2 regions of the Thermoanaerobacter siderophilus SR4 genome follow, and region 2 is predicted to be linked to the other one. Evidence: riboswitches for the same ligand, from Rfam matches in the RefSeq annotation. Region 2 holds a riboswitch; the other holds the start of a gene.
What was found. Region 2 has a riboswitch for cobalamin ahead of THESIDRAFT1_RS02275 (ribonucleoside triphosphate reductase). Riboswitches for the same ligand answer to the same signal wherever they lie in the genome.
Positions count from the first base shown of each region.

Region 1: another riboswitch for cobalamin. It lies ahead of THESIDRAFT1_RS00905 (ABC transporter substrate-binding protein); the one in region 2 lies ahead of THESIDRAFT1_RS02275 (ribonucleoside triphosphate reductase).

Region 1 covers NZ_CM001486.1:169,132-184,184, reverse strand. Annotated here, with positions in the region: gene THESIDRAFT1_RS00970 (selenium metabolism-associated LysR family transcriptional regulator) at 1-358, opposite strand, end outside; gene asrA (anaerobic sulfite reductase subunit AsrA) at 753-1,805, shown strand; gene asrB (anaerobic sulfite reductase subunit AsrB) at 1,833-2,624, shown strand; gene asrC (sulfite reductase subunit C) at 2,641-3,654, shown strand; gene THESIDRAFT1_RS00950 (TatD family hydrolase) at 3,733-4,494, shown strand; gene THESIDRAFT1_RS00945 (DUF2250 domain-containing protein) at 4,582-4,908, shown strand; gene THESIDRAFT1_RS00940 (cysteine desulfurase) at 5,079-6,308, shown strand; gene sufU (Fe-S cluster assembly sulfur transfer protein SufU) at 6,305-6,718, shown strand; gene THESIDRAFT1_RS00930 (TPM domain-containing protein) at 6,995-7,795, shown strand; gene THESIDRAFT1_RS00925 (Uma2 family endonuclease) at 7,856-8,428, opposite strand; partial or broken gene THESIDRAFT1_RS00920 (IS200/IS605 family accessory protein TnpB-related protein) at 8,576-10,013, opposite strand; partial or broken gene THESIDRAFT1_RS00915 (IS607 family transposase) at 9,994-10,549, opposite strand; partial or broken gene THESIDRAFT1_RS00910 (class I SAM-dependent RNA methyltransferase) at 10,646-10,870, shown strand; cobalamin riboswitch at 11,157-11,348, shown strand; gene THESIDRAFT1_RS00905 (ABC transporter substrate-binding protein) at 11,465-12,412, shown strand; gene THESIDRAFT1_RS00900 (FecCD family ABC transporter permease) at 12,414-13,406, shown strand; partial or broken gene THESIDRAFT1_RS00895 (ABC transporter ATP-binding protein) at 13,411-14,210, shown strand; gene THESIDRAFT1_RS00890 (cobyrinic acid a,c-diamide synthase CobB) at 14,203-15,053, shown strand, end outside.
Region 2 covers NZ_CM001486.1:469,481-484,533, reverse strand. Annotated here, with positions in the region: gene THESIDRAFT1_RS02335 (NifB/NifX family molybdenum-iron cluster-binding protein) at 1-137, shown strand, start outside; gene THESIDRAFT1_RS02330 (MBL fold metallo-hydrolase) at 157-975, shown strand; gene THESIDRAFT1_RS02325 (NifB/NifX family molybdenum-iron cluster-binding protein) at 995-1,330, shown strand; partial or broken gene THESIDRAFT1_RS02320 ([FeFe] hydrogenase H-cluster radical SAM maturase HydE) at 1,309-1,773, opposite strand; partial or broken gene THESIDRAFT1_RS14525 (FAD-dependent oxidoreductase) at 1,945-3,283, shown strand; gene THESIDRAFT1_RS02310 (iron ABC transporter substrate-binding protein) at 3,454-4,590, shown strand; gene THESIDRAFT1_RS02305 (FecCD family ABC transporter permease) at 4,651-5,715, shown strand; gene THESIDRAFT1_RS02300 (ABC transporter ATP-binding protein) at 5,712-6,464, shown strand; gene tsaA (tRNA (N6-threonylcarbamoyladenosine(37)-N6)-methyltransferase TrmO) at 6,620-7,036, shown strand; gene THESIDRAFT1_RS02290 (DUF1847 domain-containing protein) at 7,216-7,818, shown strand; gene THESIDRAFT1_RS02285 (Fur family transcriptional regulator) at 8,057-8,524, shown strand; cobalamin riboswitch at 8,632-8,850, shown strand; gene THESIDRAFT1_RS02275 (ribonucleoside triphosphate reductase) at 8,956-11,034, shown strand; partial or broken gene THESIDRAFT1_RS14715 (anaerobic ribonucleoside-triphosphate reductase activating protein) at 11,031-11,714, shown strand; gene THESIDRAFT1_RS13725 (PAS domain-containing protein) at 11,833-13,263, shown strand; gene THESIDRAFT1_RS13720 (diguanylate cyclase) at 13,257-14,636, shown strand; gene THESIDRAFT1_RS02260 (DUF134 domain-containing protein) at 14,704-15,053, shown strand, end outside.

The DNA of each region.
Region 1 (15,053 bases), 300 kb from region 2:
CGATACTGAACTTTTTCCTGAACTCGCCGATTATCTCCGGTAGCAGGTAAATTCCCACCGTTGTACTGGTTCCCACTCTCAGCCTTCCCATCCTCATGTTCTTCACATCATCAAGAGTACTCTCTGCTTCCTTGACAAGATTGAGTATCCGCTTTCCGTAACTATACAGGATTTCTCCAGCATACGTGAGACTGAGATTCCTACCTATCCTGTCAAAGAGTCTAACTTGGAGTTCTCCCTCCATCTGCGATATGGCCTGGCTGATAGCAGGTTGGGACATATAAAGTTTTTTTGCGGCAGCAGACATGCTCTTTAACTCGCAAACGGTTACGAAAATCTCTATATCCCTGAGGGTCACAACGATCACCTCATATAACCATAAAATTATCATTTTCATAATATCATAATACTTTACTAATGAAAAGATAAAAAACTCGGCATTCTTAAACTTTCTCAAGTCTTGTGTGTTGTTGGCCTTGTATAAATTATTATTATCATTGATATAACTATTTATTATTAGACTAAAATTTTTATGGGTGTTATACTTATATCAAAGTTAATTATTTAACGTTAATTATTTAACATAAAAATTTAAAAGAAAATTCTGAACATTCTGTTTGGACTTGAGGTACTGTTCCAGTTATTCAATCTGCCTTTTTTATTTGTCGAGTTCTAAGATTGATGGTTTTTGTCAATCTTTTTGTATCTGGATTATAAAGAATATCAAATGATGTATATTGAGGAGGAAGAAGATGAGTTATTGTGTAAACATTAAAAGGATGAATGAAATCTTAAAAGAATTGCAAAAAGAGTATAAGGTATATGCTCCTGTCCGCTTTGAAAAGCGTGGTCGTTATTCAGACACTGATTTGATTCGATATGCAGAAATTAACTCAATTGAGGATGTAGTCTACGATGAGAAATCAGATTTTTCACCAAAAGAAGTGATTTATCCGATTACCCAGGCGCTATTCTACTTTACCGAATATGAATATATGGAAAGCAAGGTAGATGACAAAAAGATTCTGATATTTGCACGCCCCTGTGATATAAATGGCTTTAGACGACTTGATACTATCTTTCTCAAAAACGGAGGAACAGAAGATATTTACTACAAGCGTTTACGGGAAAAAGTAAAGTTTATTTTAATGGAATGCAAAGAAGGAGGTTGGGATAGTTGTTTCTGCGTCTCAATGGGCTCCAATAAAACCGACGACTACAGTTTAGCAGTTAGATTTGGCGATGATAAGATATTGGTAGAAATAAAAGACGATGAATTTACCAATTTATTTGCCGATGAAAGAGAAGTAGAATTTACCCCTGAATTCGTTACCTCTAACCCGACAAAAGTTAACATCCCTGAAATTGATAGCCATGAATTATTAGAAAAAATTTACGATCTCGATATGTGGAAAAGTTATAATTCAAGATGTATAAGCTGTGGAGCCTGTACCGCTGTGTGCATAACCTGCAGCTGTTTTAACACATTAGACGTAATATACACAGAAAACGGAAAAGTTGGTGAGAGGAGAAGGGTTCAGGCTAGCTGTATGCACGAAGATTTCACGACAATGGCAGGTGGACTGAGTTTCAGGAAAACCGCGGGAGAGCGGATGAGATTCAGAACTCTGCATAAAATTTATGACTATAAACTTCGTTTCAAAGACGAGCACATGTGTGTAGGATGCGGGCGATGTGATGAAAGATGTCCTGAACTAATATCTTTTCCGGCTACCATTAATCGCCTGTATGATGAAGTGGAAAAACTCAAAAAAACGGAGACAACAAATAAAGATATAAGGTAAACAGCATCAATCGAGGAGGTAAAGTAAATGAGTGAAAATATAATGCTTCCAGTTCCCCATAAAATAATCGATATTATACACGAAACAGAAAATGAATATACTTTCAGAATAGAAACCAATGCAAAGGTAAAACATGGACAATTCTTTCAGGTGTCTTTACCTAAAATCGGAGAAGGCCCTATATCTGTAAGTTCGATGGGAGATAATTGGGTAGAACTCACCATACGGAAGGTAGGAAAACTTACCAATGAAATATTTAATTTAAAACCCGGTGATAAGATATTTATGCGAGGCCCTTATGGTAATTCATTCCCTGTAGATGATTTTAAGGGTAAGGATCTAGTTGTCATCGCCGGTGGAACTGGGGTTTCTCCTGTTAGAAGCCTTTTAAAGTATTTTTATGAACATCCAGATGAAATACACTCTCTGTATTTCATTGCGGGATTTAAGGACGAAAAGAGTATACTGTTCAAAGAGGATTTAAATAATTTTAGAAGCAGGTTTAACACAATTTATACTCTTGATAAAGATAAGATAGAAGGCTTTGAGGTCGGCCTTGTTACAGAACACATTAAGAAAATACCATTTGACAGCTTTGAAAATTACAATGTAGTAATTGTGGGTCCTCCTGTTATGATGCACTTTGCCGCTTTAGAATGTTTAAAGAACGGTGTAGCCGAAGATAAAATCTGGTTATCTTTTGAAAGGAAAATGTCTTGTGGCGTCGGCAAGTGTGGCCATTGCAAGATAAATGAGACATATGTTTGTCTGGAAGGGCCTGTCTTTAATTATACTAAAGCAAAAAATCTGTTGGATTAATCGGAGGGATAATTATATGAGTTACGATATAGATGTAAAAAAGGTTCGAAGAAATTGTTATCGTCAGTCAAAAGTGCGGGGGGAGTTCATGCTCCAGATACGCGTTCCCGGCGGTGTTATAGATGCTAAATATCTGTCATTTTTTCAGCATATTGCGGAAACTTGGGGAAACGGAGAATTTCACCTGGGAGTCAGACAGACAATTTCAATACCAGGGATCAAATATGAATATATAGATGAGGTTAACAAATATATAAGACCATATATCGAAGAAATTGAAGTAAATTTATGCGGCGTTGATATGGCAGTTGATGACAACGGGTATCCGACCATAGGAGCTCGTAATATAATGGCTTGCATAGGTAATCGTCATTGCATATATGCTAACATTGATACAACCGACCTGGCCAGAAAAATAGAAAAGATTATATTCCCCAGCGATTATCATATAAAATTAAATATATCAGGATGTCCTAACGACTGTGCTAAAGCTCACGTTAGTGATATCGGTATAATTGGTATTACAAAGCCGGAATACGATTATGAGCGCTGTATAGGGTGTAAAAAGTGTGTAGAAGCGTGTGCTCATCATGCAACGCGTGTTTTATCTGTAGAAAAAGGAAAAATCGTGAAAGATACCTGCTGCTGCGTCGGCTGTGGCGAATGCGTCCTAGTGTGTCCAACTGGTGCTTGGACCAGGAACCCTAAAAAATTCTACAGAGTATTGATCGGCGGCAGAACAGGAAAGCAAACACCTCGTATGGGAAAAATCTTTTTAAACTGGGTTACAGAAGATGTGGTTTTAGGTGTACTTAAAAACTGGGAGACATTTTCTGCTTATGTTATGAACAACAAACCTGAATACATCCATGGTGGACACCTTATTGACAGAGTGGGATATAACAAATTTAAAGAAATGATATTAAAAGATGTTAAACTAAACCCAGAAGCTATGGTGGCTGAAAGGGTATTATGGACAGAAACCGAATACAGGTCTAATTTTAATGTAAAACCCGTAACCCAACGTTAAGGTGGCATGGAATAGTGAGGAATCAAGACGTGCATAGGTGCACGAAAAGATCTAGAATAAGGCAGGCGAATAGGATTGATGAAAGAAATTGTAGATTCTCATGTACATGTTTCATTACTTCCATTCGAAGGATGGAAGAGTATGGCGCTGGCCGGAGTAAGGAAAATTATTGGCTGTTCCCTATTTTTTGGGGCAAAACATGCAGAAACACTCTTTGATCATTTCCATCAGATGTTAACTCTTTCTATAAGTAATGCCGCTAAAAATGATATTAAGCTTTACGTGGCCATTGGCATTCACCCCATGGGAATACCGGACGACTGGCCCAGGGTGATCGACGCTCTTCCATCCTACCTTAAAATGAGTGGTGTCATTGGACTTGGTGAGATCGGGCTACATGAGGGAAACAAGCGGGAACAGGAGGTTCTCCATGAGCAATTGAAGATTGCCAAGGAATACAGGGTTCCAGCAATCATTCATACTCCGCCACAGAATAGAGTTGAAATTACCGAAAAAATAATTGAGATTGCTGCTACTGTGGGGATGGAACCCGGAAAAATGATTATAGACCATGCTAATTTAGATATTATTGACTTAATCGAAGACTTTGGGGCCGTTCCCGGGCTTACTATTCGCCAAGAGGGGTTCACTTCTCAACTATTGATGAATCATCTGGAACGCTTCCAACGAGGTGTACTAAATAGCGATTACAGCAATCTAAAACCCAATGATCTGCTGAGCGTACCCAAGACCGTGTGGTACTTAGAATTGAACGGAGCTTCTCCTGAAGTCATTGCTCGAATTGCGAGATACAATGCTGAAGAAGTTTTTGGTATTTAAACGCTCAGCAATATGATTTATTACTAAGTCATAGTATTTAAAAACCAAACTACTTAGTGGTAAATCCATAATAAAGGAGAGAAGAGTATGCCACTCAACAATGACCAAGATGAATTTCTTGATTTAACAATCCTCACCTACCTCAAAAAGCTTGGGCCGGAATATGCGAAACTTTTGGCGAGGCGCCTAGGTTTATCATTAGAAGAAAGCAGAAAGCGACTTCAAAGTTTGGAGGAGAGAGGACTAATCAAGCGAGTGGAAAGAAGAATAGTTAAATATTACCATCGACGACGAAAAAGTGTTAAGCATCGCAATCACACATATTATGAGCTCACTAGGGAAGGGGAACTTTTTCTAAGACAGGCGAGGAAGGAAATTGATATTAATTTTGACATCGAATACCCTAACAGATAAAATGACTTATTTGTGTTTGTTAAAGCTTGTTGGCCCTCAAGCGAAGTGGACTAAAATGCACAATATGATAAAATTTCTCTATGTTATTGTGAAACCTCAAAAGGCTCTAAAAATAATTTGTTTCACAATAAATTAACCTAAAAGGGTCATATATGGAGGAGGATTTTAAAGTGAAATATGTTGATGTAGAAAAGATTAAAAAAGACTTTCCTATATTGAATGTTAAACCTCATGGTAAAAAGCTTATTTACCTTGACAATGCTGCCACAACTCAAAAGCCAATTGAAGTCATAAAAGCTATGGATAAATATTATGAAGAATTAAACGCCAATGTATACAGAAGCCCACACTATTTAAGCGCTCTTTCCACACAGGCTTATGAAGAGGCAAGAGAAAGAGTAAAAAAATTTATTAACGCAAAAAGAGAAGAATCCATAATATTTACGAGAAATACTACAGAATCAATAAACTTTATAGCATATACGTGGGGAATGAAATATATAAACGAAGGGGACGAAATAATACTGACAATAGCCGAGCACCACAGCAATATGCTTCCATGGCAAATGGTAGCGGAAGCTAAAAAGGCGAGACTCAAATATGTCCACCTTGATGAGAATTTTAGGCTTTCTATGAAAGACTTTAAAGAAAAAATGTCTGACAAAGTAAAATTGGTTGCTGTGCAACACATGTCAAATGTTTTAGGTATAATAAATCCTGTGGAGGAGATTACACATATTGCACACAAATACGGCGCAAAAGTGTTAATAGATGGAGCACAAAGTGTACCTCATATGCTGATTGATGTACAAAAAATAGGCTGTGACTTTTTTGCTTTTTCTGGTCACAAGATGCTCGGACCTATGGGAATCGGTGTACTTTATATAAAAGAGGACTTGCTTTCTGATGTGCCTCCTTTTTTAAGAGGTGGAGAGATGATAGACGAAGTCTTTGAAGACCGTGCAACTTTTGCTCCCCCACCTCTTAAATTTGAAGCAGGTACTCCCAACGTAAAAGGGGCTTGTGTGCTTGTTTCTGCAATAGATTATATAGAAAAAATTGGGCTTTCCAATATTCATAATCACGAAGGCGAGCTTTTGGAGTATGGCCTTCAGAAAATGAAAGAATTAGACTTTGTAAAATTGTATGGCCCCAACGATGCGAAGGAAAGGGGAGGCTTAATTTCCTTCAATGTAGAAGGTGTCCATCCTCACGACGTTGCTACAATACTAGACGAAGAAGGAATTGCTGTAAGAAGTGGGCACCACTGTTGTCTGCCTTTAATGAGGTACTTAGGTGTTCCTGCAACTGTAAGAGCAAGCTTTTACCTCTACAACGACTTTGACGATATTGACGCACTTGTTGAAGGACTTAAAAAAGTCAGGAAGTGGTTCAAATGAGCGATTTAAATCAGCTTTATTCTGAGGTTATAATGGAACATTACGAAAACTCTCCCCATGAAAAAGAACTTAAAGATGCTACCCACAAAGAAAGAGGTTACAATCCTCTTTGCGGCGACAATATTACTCTTTATTTAAAAATGAATGGTGACATTATAGAAGATGCTTCTTTCACGGGCCATGGGTGTGCCATAAGCCAAGCCTCAACCTCTATGATGATAGACCTTATAAAAGGGAAAGACAAAAAAGAAGCTTTAAGGCTTGTGCAACAATTTATAGACATGATGCACAAAAAAGATGTAAATCTTGATGAATTAGGTGATGCTCAAGTACTGCAGGGAGTATCTGACTTTCCTGCCCGCGTAAAATGTGCTTTACTTGCGTGGAAAACGCTTCAGGAAATTTTGTAAAAAAGAGATAAAAGTTTGATAATGTTCTTTTGACATGAATGCGAATATTTTTAAAATATGCCTCTTCCTATTTGAAGTCTAACGATTCTCAGGATAATAGTATAACTTTTTTTAAAAAGCCAGCATATTTTAAAAATTTGTGTTGATACTTATTATTATCTATGCTAATATACTAGACATGAACAGTAATACATTAAAATAGTTTAAATTTAGCGAAAGAATGATATTTTTAAAGCATTAAGTTAATTACAAAATATTAAGATAGGAAGAGGCAAAATGAAAAAGGGAATTTTTTTAATTGCAATTGCCTTTTTATTATTATTTAATTCCATAGCTTTTTCTGCTGCTCCTGATGTTCCATCTAAACCTATTCAGTTTAAATATGTATATGATTATGCGGGGCTTATGTCTCAAAATGATATAGAAGAGATCGAAAAAGTAGGGAAAGCTTTAGATGATGCCACAAAGGCACAAATAATAGTTGTTACAGTTGACAGCATTGGAGATTACCCAATTGAGGAATATTCTCTTAGCCTTTTTAGAAAATGGGGAATAGGAGACAAGGAGAAAAACAACGGTGTTCTCCTTTTAGTGGTAAAAGACAGACTTTTAAAAGGTCAGGCTGGAAAAGTGAGAATTGATGTAGGTTATGGCTTGGAAGGGGCAATACCGGATTCTGTTGCAGGAAGGATTTTAGACGATTTTGTTTTAACTTCTTGGGCAAAAGGCGAGTACTCTAAAGGCATATACGCTGGTTATATGGCTATAGCCTCAAGGGTTGCAAAAGAGTACAATATAGACCTTCAGGGATTGGATGCTTCCAAATACAGTGTCAATACAAGTAGCAATGATAGCGGGATATCCTGGGAAGATATTGCTGTAGTGATTATACTTATTTTAATATTTATTATCTTTGGAAGAGGAGGAAGAAATATAAGAAGGGACTGGTGGGGTCCAGGAAGCTTTGGCTCAGGAGGATTTGGAGGCTTTAGAGGTGGTGGCTTCGGCGGTGGAGGTTTTGGCGGCGGAGGAGGCTTCGGCGGAGGTTCTGCCGGAGGCGGAGGAGCTAGCCGCTAAACTAGATATCTTAGTTTTTATCAAACTGAGGGAACTTTAGAAACACCCTCAGTTTGTTTTTTAAATTCTCTCAAATACAGGTTTTAACTCAATTACAAGGTTATCAAATATACTAACTTTTACTTTATCCTCTTCAGAATACATTTGAGGCCTTCCATAACGTCCTTCTTCAAGTGTGAATACCATAACCACCTTTTCATCGGGTTCTACAATCCAATATTCTTTTACCCCTGCTTTTTCGTATAAATTAAACTTTTCTATTTTATCTTTTTGACCAGTTGAAGGAGAAACTACTTCTATAATCAATTCTGGAACTCCATAATAACCTGTCTTTTTAAGTCTTGAATTATCACATATAATGATTATATCAGGCTGTACTACATTGGTAGTTTCTTCATCTTTTTCATTTGCTTCTGGTATTCGCAAATCGAAAGGAGCAGTAAATACTCTGCAAGATTTATCCTGCAGATAGTTTGCAAATTGCCTTGCTAGTTCTAACAATACTGCTTGATGTTGCCATGTTGGAGCTGCTTGTAGATAGGGAACACCATTAATAATTTCCCATCTTTCTTCTTCAGACCAGGTTAAATAGTCGGCATAAGTATATTTTTTATTTTTTTCGGGCAATGGCATAAAATACCCTGGTTACCCAAACTGTACAAAAGTGTACAGTTTAGATAGCTGGGGTATTTATAGTCCGCCTTTCAGGCTTTCCCAGCCCCAGCAGGCGGTATTTGGGAAAGCCATAGCCCCTGCCCCAAGAAGCAGGAACTCACGTCCTTACGGGTCTCCCCACTTGCCCCGAATGTAATACACCCTTCAGGGCAGAGACATCTCTTAATACCCTCTCAGGGGAGAGTGGCGTTACCACCGCTACCTTGAGAACTCGCCAGAAATCATAGGTACTAAAACTTGTTCCATCCAGAGGTTCTAGCACCCTTCCTGGCTTACTCTCAAGGCTTTGTAAAAATTCTATTGCTTTGTTTATTTCTCTTAAATGTTTTTTCTTTAAATGCTTATTTCTAACTGTTTTCTTTACATGTTCTTTTAATTCTTCTAATTCATCTACAGTCAATGCGTTGAGAAACTTTATATAATTATCTGGTATCTTTTCTTGCAGTCCCAACCCTCTTCTTGCTATTACATAGGCTGCTGCTATATCTTTCGTTATCATGTATTGCGGTGCATATTTTAACATTCCTATTATTGATGTGTAAGAAGGGTCTACCTCTATTACTTCTATCCCTTCTCTTTTTGCTAGTGTTTTTATTTTTGAAAGAAGTGATTTGTAGCTAAAGTTATGTCTTATCCTTCTTGATTTTCTCCCTGAAAAATCTCCTCTTTTACCTTTTTCTTTTATTTCTAATTCTTCAATTATTATTGCTTTTCCTTTCTCTTTTGCTATTTTTACTATCTCATGAGCATATTGCCATCTGAAATATTCTTTTTTGTCCTTACTGCCACTTGCAAGCTCTGGCATTGGTATACTGCCATAGCTTATTAGATTACCTTTTTCATCTGTCTCTGCCCATGATATGTTGTCTGGATATGCATTTAAATCTATTCCTATGACTCCTTTTCCTTTTGTTATTTTTATTTTTGGATATTCTTCTTCAATAGCAAAATAGGCGTATATACTGCCGTTTTTAAGTTTTAATTCTACAGAGTAGGGTATGTTTGATTGGGCAATTTCCTGTAGAAGTTCTCCTCTGCTCTTATTCTTTTTGTAGCCTGCTTCTATTCTGGCGTATAAGTATTTTCTTTCCCCTACATTTATCCTTAAGAAAGTGCCATTTTCTTTTATTTCTATTCTTGTGTTGAGATTTCCTTTTTTGCTTTTATCTCCTCTTGAATAGAGATTCCCTTTTCTTCTTTCTTGCCACTTTGTTTTTAGCTTTTGATATTCTTTCCCATTTATATGGCGCTTTTGAAGTTTTCCAAACAAGTCTCTTCCTCCAAAAATGACTTTCTTTGGATTACTCCTTAATTCTTTGGATGATTCTAATACGCTTCTTGCTTTCATTATTGCATCATCTACATACCTTGAGTTTAAATTGAAAGTTCTCGGAAGGTCCCTTTTTAATGTTTTTCTATCATAACCTTCTAGAAGCCTTTTGTATGCAAATCTCATGCAGGATGACCATCTTCTCATTAAGTTTAATATTATTTGTTTGTCTTCTTGATTTAGAAAAATGAGTTTAGCCTGTATCACTATCATGTTTTTTGCCATCCTTTTCCCCGTAAATTCTTGCTGCGAAAGATGTTACTATTGCTATTAAGTCTTCTGCTAGTTCTTTATTTGCATCTTCCTCGTTTTCTTTCCCGTTTAAAACTATAAGTTCCACCCCAAAGCTTTCCATGAAAAATTTGAGATATTCAAAACCAAACCTCGCAAGTCTATCAGGATAATTCTATTACAACTTTTTCAACTTCTCCTCTTTTTATCTTGTTCAAAAGCTTTAATAAACCTCTCCTGTTTTCATTTACCCCACTTGCTATCTCATGTATGACTTCATACTGCCATCCTTGGGAATTAGCGTATTCTTCAAGCCTTCTAATTTGATTCTTAAGATATTCTTCTTGTTTCTTTGTGGACACTCTTGCATACAAAATTACTTTAGGTTTCGGTTTTTCTTCCAGCATGCCTAATAACTTCTCTATATCTTCTTTTTTGTACCTTCTTCTTCCTTTTGGTGTTCCAACTGGGGTTATTAATCCTTCCTTTTCCCAGTTTATTAATGTAATTCTGCTTATATCATATAGCTATTTAACCTTTTTTATAGTTAATAACATTCATCATCACCCAATTAAAATTATATCATTTTTTACTACTAATTCCAACTGTTTTGACCTCCTTATGGTGAAAGGATGGGGGAATTGGAAGAAGTAGAAAAACTTTATAAAGAAATGGGAAAAGTTTTCAAAAAACTTGATACGTGGTCTTTTTATATACTGACTTCCCATGAAAGATTTGAGAAACTCTTTGGAAGAGAGGCTTCTAAAAAAAGAAAGCTTTACAATGGCATGTTAAAAGCTTACTATTATCAGTATTATGGACCAAAACCAGAAAACTAATTTTTATTGAGTTTTTTCTATGTGAGGGTTATAATAAAATATAAGATTATCGATAAAAATTGGTGGTGGAGTTATGGATAATGCAGTGAGGAAGAAAGCAAAAGAATATACATGCTAATTATGCTGTAGATGTTGAACGCATTGAATCGCTCATTGGTTCTCTTAGAGGAGATATCCTTGACTCTATTATAAGAAACTTGATACATATTTTTCAAGGTAAATAGATAGTCATGAATAAGGGAATTGACTTAAATGATAAATAGATGTAAAATATAGGTGTACAAGTGAATACAAAAAATCTTATGGTCCGAAAGGTTAAAAGGGAAGACGGGTGAAAATCCCGCGCAGCCCCCGCTACTGTGAGCGAGGATGAAGCCCTAATAAGCCACTGCTTGGCGTTCAAGAGATGTGCCGGGTGGGAAGGCAGGGTGGAAGATGAATCGCGAGCCAGGAGACCTGCCATAAGATTTCGGAAGTTCGCCTTCGGAGGGAAGGTGGAATGGAATTTTTATGCTTAATTTTGGCAAAAAAGGTCTACCTCCGTGGGGTAGACCTTTTTTTGATACTTGAAAAATTTAAATTAGGAGGGTACTTATGAGAAAATTTAAAGGTTTACTTGCTTTATTGGTAGTCTTTGCTTTAATGTTTTCACTGGCGGCTTGTTCAACAAACAATGCTACAAAGCCACAAGATACATCTCAAACAGCAACTGAAATTGTAAAAACACAGTTTCCTTTAAAAGTTACAGACTTTTTAGGAAGAGAAGTAACTATAGAGAAAGAACCCCAAAGGATAGTTTCTCTTGCGCCTTCTACAACAGAGCTTATATATGCTTTAGGAGCAGGAAATAAAGTAGTGGGTGTTACAGACTTTGACAATTATCCGCCTGAGGTCAAGGATGTACCCAAAGTGGGGGGGTTTAAAGGGCCAAATGTAGAAGCGATTACTGCTCAAAAGCCTGATATAATATTTGCTTCCACTCTTTCCGGTAAAGAGCAAATGGAATCTTTAGAAAAAATGGGTATACCCGTCGTGATGCTAGAGGCTAAAGACATTGACCAGATATACCAATCTATAAAAATAATAGGCCAAATAACAGGTACTGAGAAAAAAGGTGAAGAAATAATCAAAGAAATGCAGGACAAAATAAAAGAAATAAACGACAAAGTCAAAAACCTTCCGAAAGTCAGCGTATTTTATCTTGTCTCTCTTGACGGAAACTGGACATCTGGAAAAGGGACTTTTATTGATGAGCTCATAAACCTTGCAGGTGGCAAAAACGTTGCAGAGGATGTAAATGGTTGGGCGCAGTACAGCGTAGAAGAATTAGTCAAGAAAAATCCTGATGTGATAATAACTTCTCCTCATGCAGGGGATGTGAAAGACATTAAAAACATGGCAGGATATAAAGATACTAATGCTGTTAAAAATGACAAAGTATTTGTGATAAGCAATGACGACATAATATCAAGAGCTTCTAATAGAATTGTTTTAGGACTTGAAGAAATCGCAAAATTCTTACATCCGGAGGCATTTAAGTAAAGTGGGAGTAAAAAAAGGGATATATTTTGGTACAGCCTTTTCACTGCTTGTCTTTACCATGATTTTATCAATTTCTGCAGGGGCGGTAAAAATACCCCTGCAGGAGATTTTAAATGTTTTTTTGTGCGGTGGCAGTGAAACCTCTAGGACAATAATCCTTAATTTAAGACTTCCAAGAGCTATTGAATCTGCGATTGTAGGAATGGGACTTTCTGTTGTTGGGACATTTTTTCAAGGGCTTTTGAGAAATCCAATGGCAGACCCTTATGTATTGGGTGTATCATCAGGAGCGGCTTTTGGAGCTACTATTGCGATAATATTAGGACTTGGAATATTTGGACTTAGTTTTATGGCATTTATTACTTCTTTAATGACTGTATTTTTTGTATACACTATTTCTAAAACTGGCACAAGAGTATCTATGACTACAATGTTATTGGCAGGTATAGCTATAAGTGCTTTTATGTCTGCAATTATCTCTCTCATGATGCTTTTAAACCATGATGAGTTTTCTCGAATTGTTTTTTGGACTATGGGAGGATTTAGCCTCATAAATTGGAATAGTGTGGTCTTTACTACTCCTATAATAGTAATTGGCTCTTTTGTGATGTATGTATTTTCAAGGGATGTAAATGCTATATTGACAGGAGAAGAAGTTGCCGAACATTTAGGTGTCAACACAGAACTAGTCAAGAAAATAATTCTTATTACAGGGTCTTTGGTGACTGCAACTGCTGTGTCAGTTGGTGGAATTATAGGTTTTGTGGGACTTATTGTGCCTCATATATCAAGGCTTATTGTAGGACCTGACAATAGAATTCTTGTACCTTTTAGTGCTATATCAGGAGCGATATTTTTAACTTTTGCAGACTTATTAGCACGAATTATTTTAAAGCCAATGGAAATTCCAATTGGGATAATTACAGCAGCATTTGGAGGACCATTCTTTTTATATCTGTTAATAAAGAGCAAACAAAAAAGTGAAGGAATGTGATGATATGGCTATTTTACAGGTGGATAATTTGCACTTTTCTTATGAAGAAAAGGAAGTTTTAAAAGGAATAGATTTTACCATAAACAAAATATGGTTTTAGGAATAATAGGAGCTAATGGCAGTGGTAAGACTACTCTTTTAAAAAATATATCAGGCTATTTAAAGCCAGCAGCTGGGGATGTCTTTATATTAGGGAAAAATATCAAAGACTTTACTATAAAAGAAAAGGCAAAATATATAGGGTATGTGCCTCAAGATATAGTTTACGACTTTGAATTTAGCTGTTATGACGTGGTAATGATGGGAAGAATTCCTTATCTTAAAAGGTTTCAGTCGGAGAAAAAAGAGGACAGAGATATTGTAAGAGAGTGCATGGAAATTACAAATACATGGCAGTTTAAAGACAAAAGCATAAAAGAGTTAAGCGGCGGTGAGAGGCAAAGAGTGTATATAGCAAGGGCATTAGCACAAAAAGCTCGAATTTTACTCATGGATGAGCCAGTTTCTCAACTTGATATAAAATACCAAGTTGAAATACTGTCTCTTGTAAAAGATTTATCCTTAAAAGGGATACTTGTAATTATTGTGCTTCACGATATTAACCTCGCTTCACAGTTTTGTGATGAGATTTTCATAATGAAAGAAGGCAAAATAATAGCATCTGGGTCTCCCGGAAATGTTTTAACATTGAACAACATAAAATCAGCCTTTTCAATAGATGTGGAAGTGTTTGAAAATCCCATCACCCATACTCCTTACGTCATTCCATCGCTAAATGGAAAGGAGCAACTCAAAGTTGTGTAAAGCTTTAATGATTGCAGGCACCCATTCAGGAGCAGGTAAAACTACTGTAAGCCTTGGAATTATGGGAGTGCTGTCAAAAAGGTATAAAGTTCAGCCTTTTAAAGTAGGTCCAGATTATATAGATGCTGCTTATCACCGATATGTCACAGGGAATTTTTCCTGCAATCTCGACTTGTACCTGTTGGGGGAACAAAACCTTAAGTCGCTTTTTTACAAAAATGCCTGCAATGCTGACATTTCTATAATTGAAGGTGTTATGGGAATGTACGATGGGATTGATACTACAAAAAAGGGGAGCAGTGCTGACATTGCGAAAATTTTAGATATTCCTGTGATTTTAGTTGTAGATGCTTCTTCTATGGCGACAAGTGTATCAGCTTTAATAATGGGTTATATGCACTATGACAGGGAAGTAAAAATTAAAGGGGTGATATTAAATAAAGTTGGAAGTGAAAAACACTATGCCCTTTTGAAAGAATGCATAACAAGAGATTTAGGTATTGAGGTTTTTGGCTATCTTCCAAAGGATCCAAAATTAGATTTGCCAGAAAGACACTTAGGCCTTGTACCGATATATGAGATGCCAGAAATTAAACACAAGTTTGATACCTTATATGATTATATTGAAAAATACATTGATATAGAAAAAATTCTTAATGTAAGTGTAATTGACTGTTCAAATACATTTAGAAACACGATTGGTGAGGGCCATGATTTAAAAAGGGTAAAAATAGGGTATGCGTTTGATGAGGCTTTTAATTTTTATTACAAAGAGAGTTTGGAATTTTTTGAAGAAATGGGAGCAGAGCTTGTACCCTTTAGTCCTCTTAAAGATTATAAATT
Region 2 (15,053 bases):
TTGAGCTTTTTAATAGTTACGGAATAGATATAATAACTGGTGCTGAAGGAGATGCAAAAGAAGCAGTAGAGAAGTACATCAATGGTACTTTGACATCTTCTAACAGCCCTTGTGAAAAACACGAACATCATCACTAAAGAGGGGAGGAGAGAGTAATTGGAAATACAGGTGCTTATAGAAAATGTGGTGTTTAATAAAAATTTTGTAGCAGAACATGGATTATCAATTTTAGTAAAAAAAGATGATAAAGAAGTTTTGGTGGATACCGGCCAGAGTGAAAACTTTATGAAAAACTGTGGTTTAATGGGGATAGAAGTGGAAAGATTACAAAAAGTAGTGCTTACTCATGGACATTATGACCACATCGGAGGACTAAAAGGGTTACTTGAAAAGAATCCCAATGTAAAAATATATGCTCATAAGCGGATTTTAGATAAAAAATATGCATTGAGGGAAAATGGAAATATAGATGAGATAGGTTTTAACTTAGCAATTTACAATAAATACAAAAATAATTTTGTGCTAATAGAGGAAGATACAGAAGTAGAAAAAGATTTTTTTGTGATCACAAGCACTGACATAGTTTATGACAATGAATTCACTACTAAGAATTTTTTAATTGAAGAAAAAGGAGAAAAAATAAAGGATAATTTTTTAGATGAGGTTTTTGTGGTAGTAAAAGAGGAAGATGGAATTAATGTAATTACGGGATGTTCCCATGCAGGTATATTAAATATTTTGGGAACGGCAAAAAGGCGTTTTGAAGGAAGTTCTCTCAAGTCATTAATTGGAGGTTTTCATTTAAGAGGTATGCCAGAAGAAGAAATCATAGAAATAGCCAAAAAAATAGATAGCTATGGAATAGAGAAAATATATACAGGTCATTGCACGGGAATAGACGAATATGGAATCCTAAAATCTGTTTTAAAAGACAAACTATCTTATTTGACTACCAGTTCATCAATTATTGTTTAACAGATGAGGAGGACTTTTTGTGATAAAAGTAGCAATAGGCTCTAACGACAAGATACATTTATCAGATAAGCATTTTGGCATGAGCAAGTATTTTATAATCTTTGAAGTAGATGAAAATAATAGCTACAAAAAAGTTGAAGGAAGGGAAAATCCCTATGGGGGAGATAAACATAAACATGCTGAGACAGATGAGATAATGGAAGTTTTAAAGGACTGTCAAGTTTTTATTGGCAAGGCAATGGGTAAAGAGAGCCAAAGGAGAATAAAAGAAGAATGGAATAAAACTCCTATAGTAGCGAAAGATGTAGACACTGTTGAGGAAGCTATAGAACTTTATTCTAAAAAATTTTTGTAAAGAAAGGAACGATTGTTATTTAATATTTTTTTACGATAGCCTTTATCTTTTCCAATTGTCCTATTTTGGGATAAAATAAGCTTTTTGATATTTTCAAGGCTATTTACAGCTTCAGAGGGATTGTCAGGTACTTTTCCAGGATAAAGTTTATATAAATTTTTATACTCATCTATACCTATATTTGGCATTATTACATTAGCTCCACACTTTAGTCCTTTAATATAACCTGCTTTGTCTTTAACAGCCAAAGCAGTAGTAGCAGGTATGTTAATGTCAGGCAATAGTAGTCTTGATAAAGCCAACATTTTTAATACAATTTCCACATTGCCGCCTTTTTCCCTTTCTAAAGGTGTGTTTTCGCAAGGTATAAAAGGACCTATTCCTAGCATATCTGCATCTATTTTTTTAAAGAATATGAGGTCTTGTGCCAGCATTTCTAAAGTATAAAACAATTGTTAATAAAAAATCAATAAAATTGTTAAACTATTTTCTTAACAAATTTTTGATATTTTATTGACATAAGTTTATTATAATCCTATAATTTACGTAGAGGTACCCTACAGGGTAGGGGGTAGTTTCTAGCAAAATGCAAAATATAGGAGGTAATAGAAGTGATGGAAACTGATGTTTTGGTCATTGGAGGAAGCGCAGGTGGAATTTTAGCAGCTTTATCTGCTAAAAAAACTTACAAAGATAAGAAAGTTACTGTTGTAAGAATGGGAGAACGGGTAATGGTTCCTTGCGGTATTCCGTACATTTTTGGAACATTAAAAGACACATCTAAAAATGTTATACCCGATGCAATGCTTACCAATGCTGGTATTGATTTAATAATAGATGAAGTTCTTTCAATTGATAGGGAAAACAAAAAGTTAATGCTAAAAAGAGTGGAGAAATTTCCTACAAAAAACTAATTTTAGCGACAGGTTCTTTGCCAATAGTTCCTACTTTTATACCAGGGCATGACTTAGAAAATGTATTTACAATAAAAAAGACGAAGAATACTTAAAATTTGTTCAGCAAAAGATTAACGAGGCTCAGGATGTTGTAGTAATTGGCGGTGGATTTATTGGTGTTGAAATGGCAGAGCAGGTGCAACTTCTTGGCAAAAATGTAACAATAATTGAGGTTGCTGACAAGCTTTTGTGGCAAGCCTTTGACCCTGAATATAGTGATATGGCAGAAGCTACATTAAAAGAACATGGTATAACAATAAAAACAAATACAAAAGTTACAAAACTTATAGGGGATACAAAAGTAAAAGAAGTAGAACTGCATACAGGTGAAAGAATAAAAGCTGACGTTGTCATATTAGCTATGGGAGTGAAACCAAATACTAAGTTAGCTGAAGCTGCAGGTATAAAACTCAATGAAAGAGGAGCAATAACAGTTGATGAATACATGAGAACTAACGATCCAGATATATTTGCTGTTGGTGACTGTGCAGAAAAGAAGTGTTTCTTTACAAGAAAGAATGTTCCTATACTTCTTGCCTCTACTGCGGCTAATGAGGCAAAAATTGCAGGTGTAAATGTATTTCAATTAAGATTGGTTAGGGAAAATAAAGGTACAATAAGTGCTTTTTCTACAAAGATATACAATACTGCTTTTGCTGCTGCAGGTCTTACAGAAACGCAAGCAAAAGCTGAAGGCTTTGATATAGTAATCGGAGAATTTAGCACAATGGACAAACATCCTGGAACTTTGCCTAATGCAAAGAGTGTGAAGATAAAATTGATTTTCTCAAGATATTCTGGAGTCATATTAGGAGCTCAAATAGCAGGAGGAGAAAATGTTGGTGAAATGATTAATATTTTAAGTCTTGCAATACAAAAAGGAACAACAGCGTCAGAATTAAATACCTTCCAAGTGGCGACACATCCACTACTCACATCTTCTCCTGTGTCATACCCAATAAATTCAGCTGCTTTAGATGCTATGTCAAAGATATGAGAATTTTAAGAATTAAAAAACAGGCCAAATTTGGTCTGTTTTTTTAATGCCTATTGTTTTCGCTATTTTTTCGTGTTATAATTTTTAAAAAAGTAACACCGTATTATACTACTCGTATACATTATACATGGACCGATAATAGTAAAAATTTATTAATGGAGGGGTAATTAGTGTCAAAACAATTAAAAAAATTTAATGGAATAGTTGCTATTTTGTTAGTGATTGTCATTTCTTTGACAGCTTGTAGTAAAGCTTCACAAAATCAATCTCAAACTTCTCAAACTTCCAAGGAAACAGTTCAAACAGTTACAGATTTAGTTGGAAGACAGGTAGAGATAAAGACCCCAGTACATAAAGTTGTAGGGATAGGTCCAGGAGCTTTAAGACTTATAACCTATATAGATGGGATTGATAGAGTCGTAGGAGTAGAAAACATAGATAAAAAAGTTGTAAATGGTAGAACCTACAATATGATTTTTCAAGAGAAATTAGCTCAACTTCCTACTATTGGACAAGGTGGTCCTGATTCTACAGCAGATGCAGAGAAATTAGTTGAAGTAAATCCTGACGTTATTTTTGTGATATCTTTGCTTGATAAAGCCAAAGCTGATGACTTGCAGGCCAAAACAGGAATTCCTGTGGTAGTTTTAAGCTATGGCAAACTCGGGACTTTTGAAGAGGATGTATATACCTCATTAGAGATTATAGGAAAGATTATGGGAAAAGAGGATAGAGCTAAAGAAGTAGTTGACTACATCAAAGGAATTCAAAAAGATTTACAGGACAGGACAAAGGATATACCAGAGAATAAAAAGCCATCTGTCTATATAGGTGCGTTAGGATTTAAAGGTGCCCATGGCATAGAGAGTACACAAAGTAATTATCCTCCTTTTATGGCTGTAAATGCAAAAAATGTAGCTGATACTTTAGGGCAAAAAGGAAGCGTTATGATAGAAAGAGAGAAATTATTGGCTTGGAATCCTGATATAATGTTCATTGATGAAGGAAATTTTGACTTGGTAAAACAGGATTATCAGAAGAATCCTATCTTTTATAAAAGCTTAAAGGCAGTAAAAAATGGCAATGTATACGGCATTTTGCCGTACAATCAGTATAATACAAATATTGATACAGCTTTAGCAGATTCTTATTGGGTAGGAAAAGTCCTTTATCCTGAACAATTTAAAGATATTGACCCTGTAGAAAAGGCTAAGGAAATTTACACCTTATTTTTTGGAGAAGCTGGAAACGGCGTTTATGACAAGATGAAAGAAGTGTACGGTGGCTTTGAAAAAATTAAGTTTTAGTGGATAATAAAATTCCCCCACTAAAAGTGGGAGGAATTACAAAGATAAGGGGATGAAGCCTTGAGACAGTCATTTGTAGATACTGTACCGGATAGTTATAACAAATATATAAAAAGAAAAATATTGATTATATCTTTAACAGCTTTGGTTATACTTGTACTTGTAATATATGCTATAAATGCAGGCTCTGCTGGTATTGGTACTTATGATGTCATAAAAGCGTTATTAGGTAAGGGAGAAGAGAGATTTCATATCATAGTTTGGAACATTAGGATGCCAAGAATTTTATCAGCAATTGTGGCGGGAATTGGTTTATCTGTTGCAGGATGTGTAACCCAAAGCATTCTGAGAAACCCTTTAGCTTCTCCTTTTACTTTAGGTATTTCACAAGGGGCTGCTTTTGGAGCGGCAGTAGCTATCATTGTATTTGGAGCAGGTAGTACTACAAACCCTGATACTGTGATTATAAATAATCCATATTTGGTAGTTTTTTTTGCTTTTTTGGGTTCAATGGGTTCGACAATAGTCGTATTGATGTTGGCAAAAAGCTTTAGAGTAACTCCTGAAGCGATGGTTTTGGCAGGAGTAGCTTTAGGGTCTTTGTTTTCAGCTGTTACTATGATTTTGCAGTATTTTGCTGATGATGTAAAAGTGGCTTCTGTAGTTTTTTGGACATTTGGAGATATAGGAAGGGCATCATGGAAGGATTTGGGCATAATGTCTGTAGTTGTAGGTATTTCTCTGATACATTTTATGTTTAACAGATGGAACTATAATGCTTTAGACAGTGGAGAAGAAACGGCAAAAGGTCTTGGAGTTGACGTGGAAAGAGTAAGATTATTAGGCATGTTTGTCTCTTCTTTAATTGCTGCCGTTATTACCTCTTTTGTAGGAATTATAGGCTTTATTGGACTTGTTGGACCTCACATAATGAGGAGATTAATTGGAGGAGACCATAGATTTTTGATTCCTGCTTCTTCTGTAATGGGAGGTTTAATACTTTTAGCATCAGACACTTTAGGCAGAACTATTATTTCACCGGTAGTATTACCTGTGGGCGCTATAACCTCCTTTTTGGGAGCACCGGTTTTCCTCTATGTGCTTTCAAGGGGGTATAAGAGATGATTTTAGATATAGATGGTATTGAATTCAGTTATACCAGTGTACCCGTTTTAAAAGATGTTAAATTTACTCTTCAAAGAGGAGAGTTACTTTCTATTTTAGGAAACAATGGGGCGGGGAAATCTACTCTTTTGAAGTGTATAAATAAAATTCTAAAACCTCACAAAGGAGCAATATATATCGAAAAAGATGAAATTTCAAAATTAAGTAGAATAGAGGTAGCTAAAAGAATAGGATATGTGGCGCAAAGGAATGAGAATGGTCGATTTACTGTATTTGATGCGGTACTTTTAGGAAGAAAACCTCATATAAAGTGGGATGTGACTGAAAGGGATATAAAGATTGTAAATGAGGTATTAAAAAAATTTGACTTAGAAAAGTTATCACTGCGTTATTTAAGTGAGTTAAGTGGAGGAGAATTGCAAAAAGTGGTCATAGCAAGGGCATTGGCACAGCAACCTATTGTAATGCTTTTGGATGAGCCGACAAATAATTTGGATTTAAAAAACCAAATCGAGGTTTTAAGAATTGTGAAAGAGACAGTGAAAGAGCAAAATATAGCAGCAATTGTTATAATCCATGATTTAAATTTGGCACTTAGATTTTCTGATAAATTTTTACTTTTAAAAGATAATACCATTTTTGCCTATGGTGGGATAGAAGTCATGACTGAGGAAAATATAGAAGCTGTTTATGGTATACCTGTTGCAGTAGAAAAATGCCGTAATATACCAATAGTTATACCACTCTAAATTGTAGAAAAGAGTAGTTTAGATTGGATTTAATGCCAATACAGACAATACAGACAAGGGGGACGGTTCCTTCCGTCTGAGTTTTCGGACATGGGGAACCGTCCCTTCCGTCTGAACTTTCATTCCACTTTAACGGAAAGGAAGGGATAATTGCCGTGGAATTGATACCTATAGGTGTGATACACAGTCCCTATAAAAAGAGAGGGGAAGCGCCTCATCAAGGAAGGGTGAGCGATAAGGAAGCAGTGTTGGAAATATATCCTGAGTTTCAAGAAGGGCTTCAGGATATAGAGAGTAAAAAGCACATAATAGTTCTTTACTGGTGCCATTTAGGGAAAAGAGATGTCATAAAAACTGCCACTCCATGGGGGCCAGAGATAAAAGGAGTATTTGCCACTCGTTCTCCTTCAAGGCCAAACCCTATAGCTTTTTGTGTGGCTGACCTTGTAAAAATTGAAGGAAATAAACTTTATGTAAAAGGTGTGGATGCCTTAGATGGAAGTCCTATACTGGATATAAAGCCTTATGTTTATGAACTTGACAGCATAAAAGGTCCAGAGGATACATTGTAATATACCCTTCAATACAGTTAAAATATGTGGCAATACGCTGCGGAGAATGAGATAAGATTTAAAGACGGGAAAAAGGTCTGTATAGATTGCTTTGAAGAATAATCCCCTTGCACAGGGGAGAGGGATATGCTATAATTTTTTTAGCGAATATTGTATACAGTATACAAGAGGTGAATAAAATGAAGTCAATTTATACCTGTGGAGTATGTCCAAAAAAGCCTTGTGCTAAAGGGGAGGGGAATTTTCCCAAAAATTGTCCTACTATTGAAAAAAGAGATATTGTAGAACAGTCAGTTGCGATATACAAACAAGATGAAATGGTTCATAAGATAATGAACTTCGCCAATACTCTTCCTAAGAAGGAAAATGGAGAATTGAGAAGTAGGGCAGAAGAAATAATAGAGTTTATTAAGCAGATGGGATTTAAAACTATTGGCGTTGCATTTTGTTATTCTACGAGTAAAGAAGCGAAACAATTTGTAAAATTATTAGAACAATATGATTTAAAAATTGTTCCTGTTTGCTGTAAAGTCGGTTCTATTGATATAGAAGATATAGACATTCAAAAAGATAAAGAGGGATTTGTTGCTACTTGCAATCCTATAACACAGGCAGAGATAATGAACCAAGAAAATACAGAACTCAATGTAGTAATAGGTCTTTGCGTAGGCCATGACATACTTTTTAATAAATATTCTAAAGGGTTAGTCACAACACTGGTGGCAAAGGACAGAAAATACGCTCACTGTCCTGTAAAAGGATTAGAACTTGTTAATGTGTAATTTGGTATAAAGAGGCATTATACTTTTTGTATGAAGCCTCTTTTTTATTGACATATGAATTAGAAAAATAAAAATAGGTAATTTTCAATAAAGGAATGCAATTTAACTCGGTATTGGTGGATGAGATAAACAATGCCTTGTGGAATAAATGGGAAAAAATGTACTAATAATTATTGACATATGTCAATAAAATGTGTATATTTAAATTGAACATATGTTAAAAATATGGTGGTCTATGATGGATAAAAACAAAAACGATTTGATGTCATTAATAATAAAAACATTGAAAGCAAATGGCTTAAAGATAACTGAGAAACGCCAAATTTTAATAGAGGTATTTTTGAAGAGCCCTAATATTCACTTTGATTTTGATACACTCCTTGAGGAAGTTAGGAAAGAATGGCCCCATTATGGTGTAGCAACTCTTTATAGGAATTTAAGAATTTTTGTAGATAAGGGAATATTATCAGAAAATATAATAGGAAACAAAAAATACTATGAACTTAAAATGTTTAACAAAAAAAAGATTCACGCTCATTTAATTTGCAAATATTGTGGTAGTATAGACGAATATTATAGCCCAAATTTGGTAAAGTATATAAAAATGATAGATAAAAAATATGACTTTGATGTGTATTATGGAGAATTGAATTTTTATGGAATATGCAGTAATTGTAAAAGGGCTATAAAAAATGATTTAAAATAGGCAAAAATAATGGCCTATTTTATTTTTTATATTGACAATGCAAGAAAGCAGTGGTATACTACATGTTGATGATATTAATAAATAATATACTAGATTTTGTGCAAAATAGAATATACACAGATACAGGTGCCCAATTTCAAAGGGAAATTGGGTTAAAAGGGAAGCAGGTGAGAATCCTGCACGGTCCCGCCACTGTGATGGTGAGCTCTTTACAATATGCCACTGTCTGTTCAAACAAAAGGAACCGTCCCCGATGTTTGAAAGGTGGGAAGGCGTAAAGAGCGATGAACCTAAGTCAGGAGACCTGCCTGTATTTGGATTACACTTGCTCTACGGTCGATAGAGGAGGTGAGGTACTTTGCACACCTCTTAACTTGCCGTAGAAGTTAAGGGGTTTAATTATTTTTACAAAAGAATGGAGGTTTAAAATCATGAGAATTGCTATGAAGGTTATAAAAAGAGATGGAAGGGAAGTTGAGTTTGATAAGATAAAGATTGCAAATGCTATATACAAAGCTTTTAAGGCAGTGGAAGAAGGGGAATACAAAGATGCCCTTGAAATAGCAGATGAAGTGACAGAGTACGTAGAAAATAATTTAGAAGGAATAGCCAGTGTAGAGCAGATTCAAGATATTGTAGAGCAATACTTAATAAAGCATGGTCATGCTAAAGCGGCAAAGGCCTATATTTTGTACAGAAAACAGCATCAAGAGATAAGAGAATTTAAAAAAATGTTTATGGACATTGAAAAAATGGTGGATGAATACATAGGGAAACAAGATTGGAGAGTAAATGAAAATAGCAATATGAGTTATTCACTTCAAGGTTTAAATAATCATATCTCCAGTACGATAACAGCTCATTACTGGTTAAACAAAATATATCCTCCAGAAGTTAGAGATGCCCATGTAAATGGAGATTTGCACATTCATGACTTAGGCCTTTTATCTGTGTATTGCTGTGGATGGGATTTAAGGGATTTACTGCTTTCTGGATTTACAGGGGTAGAGGGGAAAGTTCAAAGCAAACCTCCAAAGCACTTTAGGTCCGCTCTTGGACAGATTGTCAATTTTTTCTATACACTTCAAGGGGAAGCAGCCGGTGCACAAGCTTTTTCTAATTTTGATACCTATTTGGCACCTTTTATATATTACGATAATCTTTCTTACAAAGAGGTTAAGCAAGCTTTACAGGAGTTTATATTTAACATAAATGTTCCAACTAGAGTGGGATTTCAAACTCCTTTTACAAACATAACTATGGATCTTGTGGTACCGGAGATTATGGCAGATGAACCTGTTATAATTGGTGGTCAATTGATGGATAAAACATATAAAGAATTTCAAAAAGAAATGGACATGTTAAATATAGCATTTGCAGAAGTTATGATGGAAGGAGATGCCAGCGGGAGGATATTTACTTTTCCAATACCTACTTATAATATAACTAAAAATTTTGACTGGAATAGTCCTGTCATAAATAAAATAATGGAAATGACTGCGAAGTATGGTTTACCCTATTTTAGCAATTTTGTAAATAGTGATTTAGATCCCAATGATGTGCGTAGTATGTGCTGTCGGCTAAGGTTGGACAACAGAGAATTAAGAAAGCGTGGAGGAGGGCTTTTTGGAGCGAATCCTCTTACAGGTTCAATAGGAGTTGTAACAATAAATATTCCAAGAATTGGATATTTATCTAAATCAAAAGAAGAGTTTTTCCAAAGGTTAGAAAGGCTTATGGATATTGCAAAAACAAGCCTTGAAATAAAGAGAGAAGTTTTAGAGAAAATGACTGAAATGGGATTGTATCCTTATTCAAAATTTTACTTAAGAGATATAAAAAAGAGATTTGGATTTTACTGGAAAAATCATTTTAACACGATAGGACTCATTGGAATGAATGAAGCACTATTAAATTTCATGGGAGTAAGCATAGCCAGTGAAGAGGGAAGGAAATTTGCACTTGAAGTATTAGATTTTATGAGGCATAAATTAGAACAATATCAATTAGAATCTAATTTCATGTACAATTTAGAAGCCTCCCCTGCAGAAGGAGCTTCCTATAGATTGGCTAAAAAAGATAAAGAATTATTCCCCGACATAATAACTGCAGGTAGCGATGTGCCTTACTATACTAATTCAACACAGCTTCCTGTAGACTTTACGGAAGATATATTTACTGCTTTAGACTTACAAGAAGAGTTACAAACAAAATACACAGGAGGTACAGTATTTCACGGATTTATTGGAGAGAGTATAAACGATGTGAACACCTGCAAAGCTCTAGTCAAAAAAATAGCTTATAATTATAGAATTCCTTATTACACTATAACTCCAACTTTTTCAATCTGTGAAGACCATGGGTATATTTCTGGGGAACATTTTGAATGTCCTTACTGTGGGAAAGAATGTGAGGTTTACAGCCGCGTAGTTGGATATTATAGGCCAGTAAAGAATTGGAATGAAGGGAAGAAAAAAGAGTTTAAGGACAGAAAGGAATTTGTTGTATGATGTACGATTTTATGCCTGTTTCTTTTGCTGATTTCCCAGGAAAAATTGCAGCCACTGTTTTTGTAAGTGGCTGCAATTTTAAGTGTCCTTACTGCCATAACTCTTATTTAATTCAAATAAGGGAAGGTATACGGAGTGAAAAGGAGTTTTTTGATTACCTTAAAAAGAGAGCAAATTTAATAGAAGGAGTGTGTATTACAGGCGGAGAACCTACTCTTTGGAAAGGATTAAAAGATTTTATAAAAAATATAAAGGATTTAAATTTTAGTGTTAAGCTTGACACTAATGGATCAAGGCCACAAGTGTTAGAAGATCTATTAGATGAAGGATTGCTCGATTATATAGCTATGGATATAAAAGCGCCAATAGAAAAATATGGCATATTTTTAAAAACAAAAAGATATAGATAATATTCAAAAAAGTGTAGAGATAGTTAAAAATTCTAATATAGATTACGAATTTAGAACTACTGTAAATGACAAACTACTTACTTTAGAAGATTTTGAGGCTTTAGCTGATTGGATTTCTCCTGCAAAAAGGTATGTTTTACAAAGGTACAAGTATGCTGAAGGAGTATTAGATAAGGAGAAAAGTGAAATTCAAGATTGTGATATTAGCTTTTTAAAAAAATAAAAGAAAAACTGAATGGAAATTTTGGCGAAATATTAATAAGAGAATGAGAGAGGCACCTCTCTCTTTTTATTTTTCGGAAAAATGAACTTGATAATGGACATAAATTAAAAATGGATTTATAATGTATTTAGAAACATTTGTTTTTCTAGGGAGAGAGGGAATAGGATGGCTAGCAATATACATATTTCAATAAATTACCAGATATTAATTTTGTTGATTTTAGCAATATTTTATTTATTAGTGCATAATGCAGGAAAGGAAAAATATATTCTATTTTGGGGAAGTGCATGGGGACTTGATTTAATAAGATACGCCATGGAATATGCAATAGAATATGGGGATATGCCTAATACATTTTTGATACAGGTGATAGTATATGGTTTGCTTGTAATAAGTTCTATATTGTTTACTTATGGTTTTCAATCTTTTTTTGAAGTAAATTTTTTGCAAAAGGGTTTATGGATTATTTCACTAAGTTTATGGTGGTATGCAGTAAATAAAATTTTAGGAAGTAGTAATTATATAGCTGTGATTCCAATGTATATTTTTTTAGGGGTTATGAGTATATTTTCTGGTACATTGATATTTAAAAATTTCAAATCCTCAAAAGTGATTTCTAGTTTAGTCATAGGAATATTACTTATTTTAATGGGCATTCGTGAGATTACATTTCCCATTATAAAACACTTTAATTTGATAAATTATTTAGTTGATTTTGACCTTTTGTATTCCTTAAAAGTTATATTAGCGATTGCTTTACTGATGCATTTCTATGAAATTGCAAGCAATATATTAGCTATTATTTTTCACAAACAAGAAGAACTTATGAAATCTTTGAATAAAGAAAAAGAATGGCTTCGTGTTACATTAAAGAGCATTGGAGACGGAGTTATTGCTACGGATGCAAACGGCAATATAGAGTTTATGAATCCTACTGCAGAAAAGCTTACAGGGTATAAAGAAGGAGAGGTATTAGGAAAGAGAATTGATGAGGTTTTTAATATAATCAATGAAGATACAAAAGAGAAGGTAGAAATTCCAATAGAAAAAGTTTTAAAAACTGGTGAAATTACAGGGCTTGCAAATCATACTGCTTTGATATCAAAAGATGCTCGTGTGATATCCATTGCCGATTCTGCTGCTCCCATAAAAGACTCAGAGGGAAATGTAATTGGGACAGTTATGGTTTTTAGAGACATAAGCGATAAAAGAGAGTATGAAAAGCTATTGAAACAGTATGAATTTATTGTAGAATCTTCTAATGAAGGAATTGGGAGTTTTGACCTTGAAGGCATTATTCAAACTTGGAATAAAGGATGTGAAAAAATATACGGCTATAAAGCTGATGAAATGATAGGCAAGAGCATATACACTTTGATGCCAGATTTTGAAAAAGAAAAAGTCAAAAATATTTTACAAAGATTGTTAAAAGGAGAAGAAATAAAAAGTTATGAAGGAATGCGGATTACAAAAGAGGGAAAAACTATACATGTGCTTGTTTCACTTGCTGGTTTAAAAGATGAGTTAGGTAGATATATTGGTATATCTTTTATTTCCCGTGATATTACAAAAAACAAAAAACCGAACAAATTTTAAGAAGATATAAACTGCTTTTTGACAATATAAATGACATAATTTTATTTGCAAGATATGAAGATGGCAAGATTATAGAGGTGAATAAAGCTGCAATAAAGGCTTATGGCTATGAAATGGAAGAACTTTTAAAGATGGATATTTTTGAGCTTTGTAATTGTGAGAAAGAGGAGTTGACTCAATTGTTAGATGTTGAAGCTGAAAGGGGTGTTTTGCTGAACTTACAACATAAGAGAAAAGACGGTAGCGAGTTTTATGTGGAGGCCAATGTAGTAAGTGTTGATTTTGAAAATGAAAAGCTTATTATGACGATAATAAGAGATATAACAGAAAGGAAGTTAGCGCAAGAGAAGCTTGAGCACTTGGGCACCCATGATATACTTACTGGCCTTTACAATAGAAACTTCTTTGAAGAAAAATTAGCTTTTGTTGATAAACAGAATATAGTGCCGACTGGTTTGATAATTTGTGATGTAGACGGATTAAAACTTATCAATGATACAATAGGACATAAGGCAGGAGACATGCTTTTAAAAACAGCGGCGGATGTGCTGAGAAAATGTTTTAGAGGACAGGACATTATCGCCCGAATAGGAGGAGATGAATTTGCTGTAATACTGCCTAACGCTAGCATTGAGATTGTAGAAGAAGCGGTTGATAGAATAAGAAAAATGGTTGAAAATAGTAAATTTACTTTTGAAAAAGAAAACATACCTTTAAGTATGTCAATAGGCTATGCAGTGAAGAATAATAGTTTTAAAAAAATTGAGGAAGTTTTTAAAGAAGCAGATAATAACATGTATAGAGAGAAGCTATTTCATAAAAGAAGCAGTTATAGAAAAGTATTAGATTCTATCTTAAAGATGTTTGAAATACGACAGCCTAAGCTACAAAAGCATCTAAATGCAGTCAAAGAAATTTTAGCAAACTTTGCCGAATATTTAAAACTTTCTCAAGTGCGGATAAAAAATTTAGAGCTTCTGGCTGAGTTTCATGATATTGGAATGATAGGAATTTCAGATAAAATACTAGATAAGGTAGATAACTTAAATGAAGAAGAAAAATTGGAATTTCAAAAACATTGTGAAATAGGTTATAGAATCGCCATGTCTTCCCCTGATTTAGCTCACCTTGCGGATATGATTTTAATGCATCATGAATGGTGGAATGGACAAGGTTATCCACTTGCTGTAAAAGGAGAGGATATTCCTTACGAATGTAGAATTTTGGCTATAGTAGATGCTTATGTGCAGATGATAGATGAAGAAGGGAAGGGGCTTTCTAAAGAGCAAGCGCTAAAAGAGATTAGAAAGATGGCGGGGATACAATTTGACCCTATTCTTGTTGAAAAATTTTTAGCCTTTATGAAGGATTGATATTTTTCTTTAAAAAGTATAAAATATTAAAGTAATCGTCATTTATTAAACAATAGGGTGTGATAAAATGCCAAGACCTCCAAAATGCAGATGGGTTAGAAGTGAACCAAATGTAACTCATTTTAAACCAGTAGGTGTGCCTATGTCTATGTTAGATGAAGTTATACTAACAGTAGAGGAATTAGAGGCTATAAGGCTTAAGGATTTGGAAGGTTTAGAGCAAGAAGAATGTGCTGATATGATGAAGGTGTCGAGACCCACCTTTTTTAGAATAATCAATTCAGCTAGACAAAAGGTAGCGGATGCTTTAGTCAATGGTAAAGCGATAAGAGTGGAAGGTGGAAATTACAGAGTTTATGAAGAAGAACAAAGAGGTCATAGAGGTATGCGACATAGACATGGCCACTGGGGTGGAGA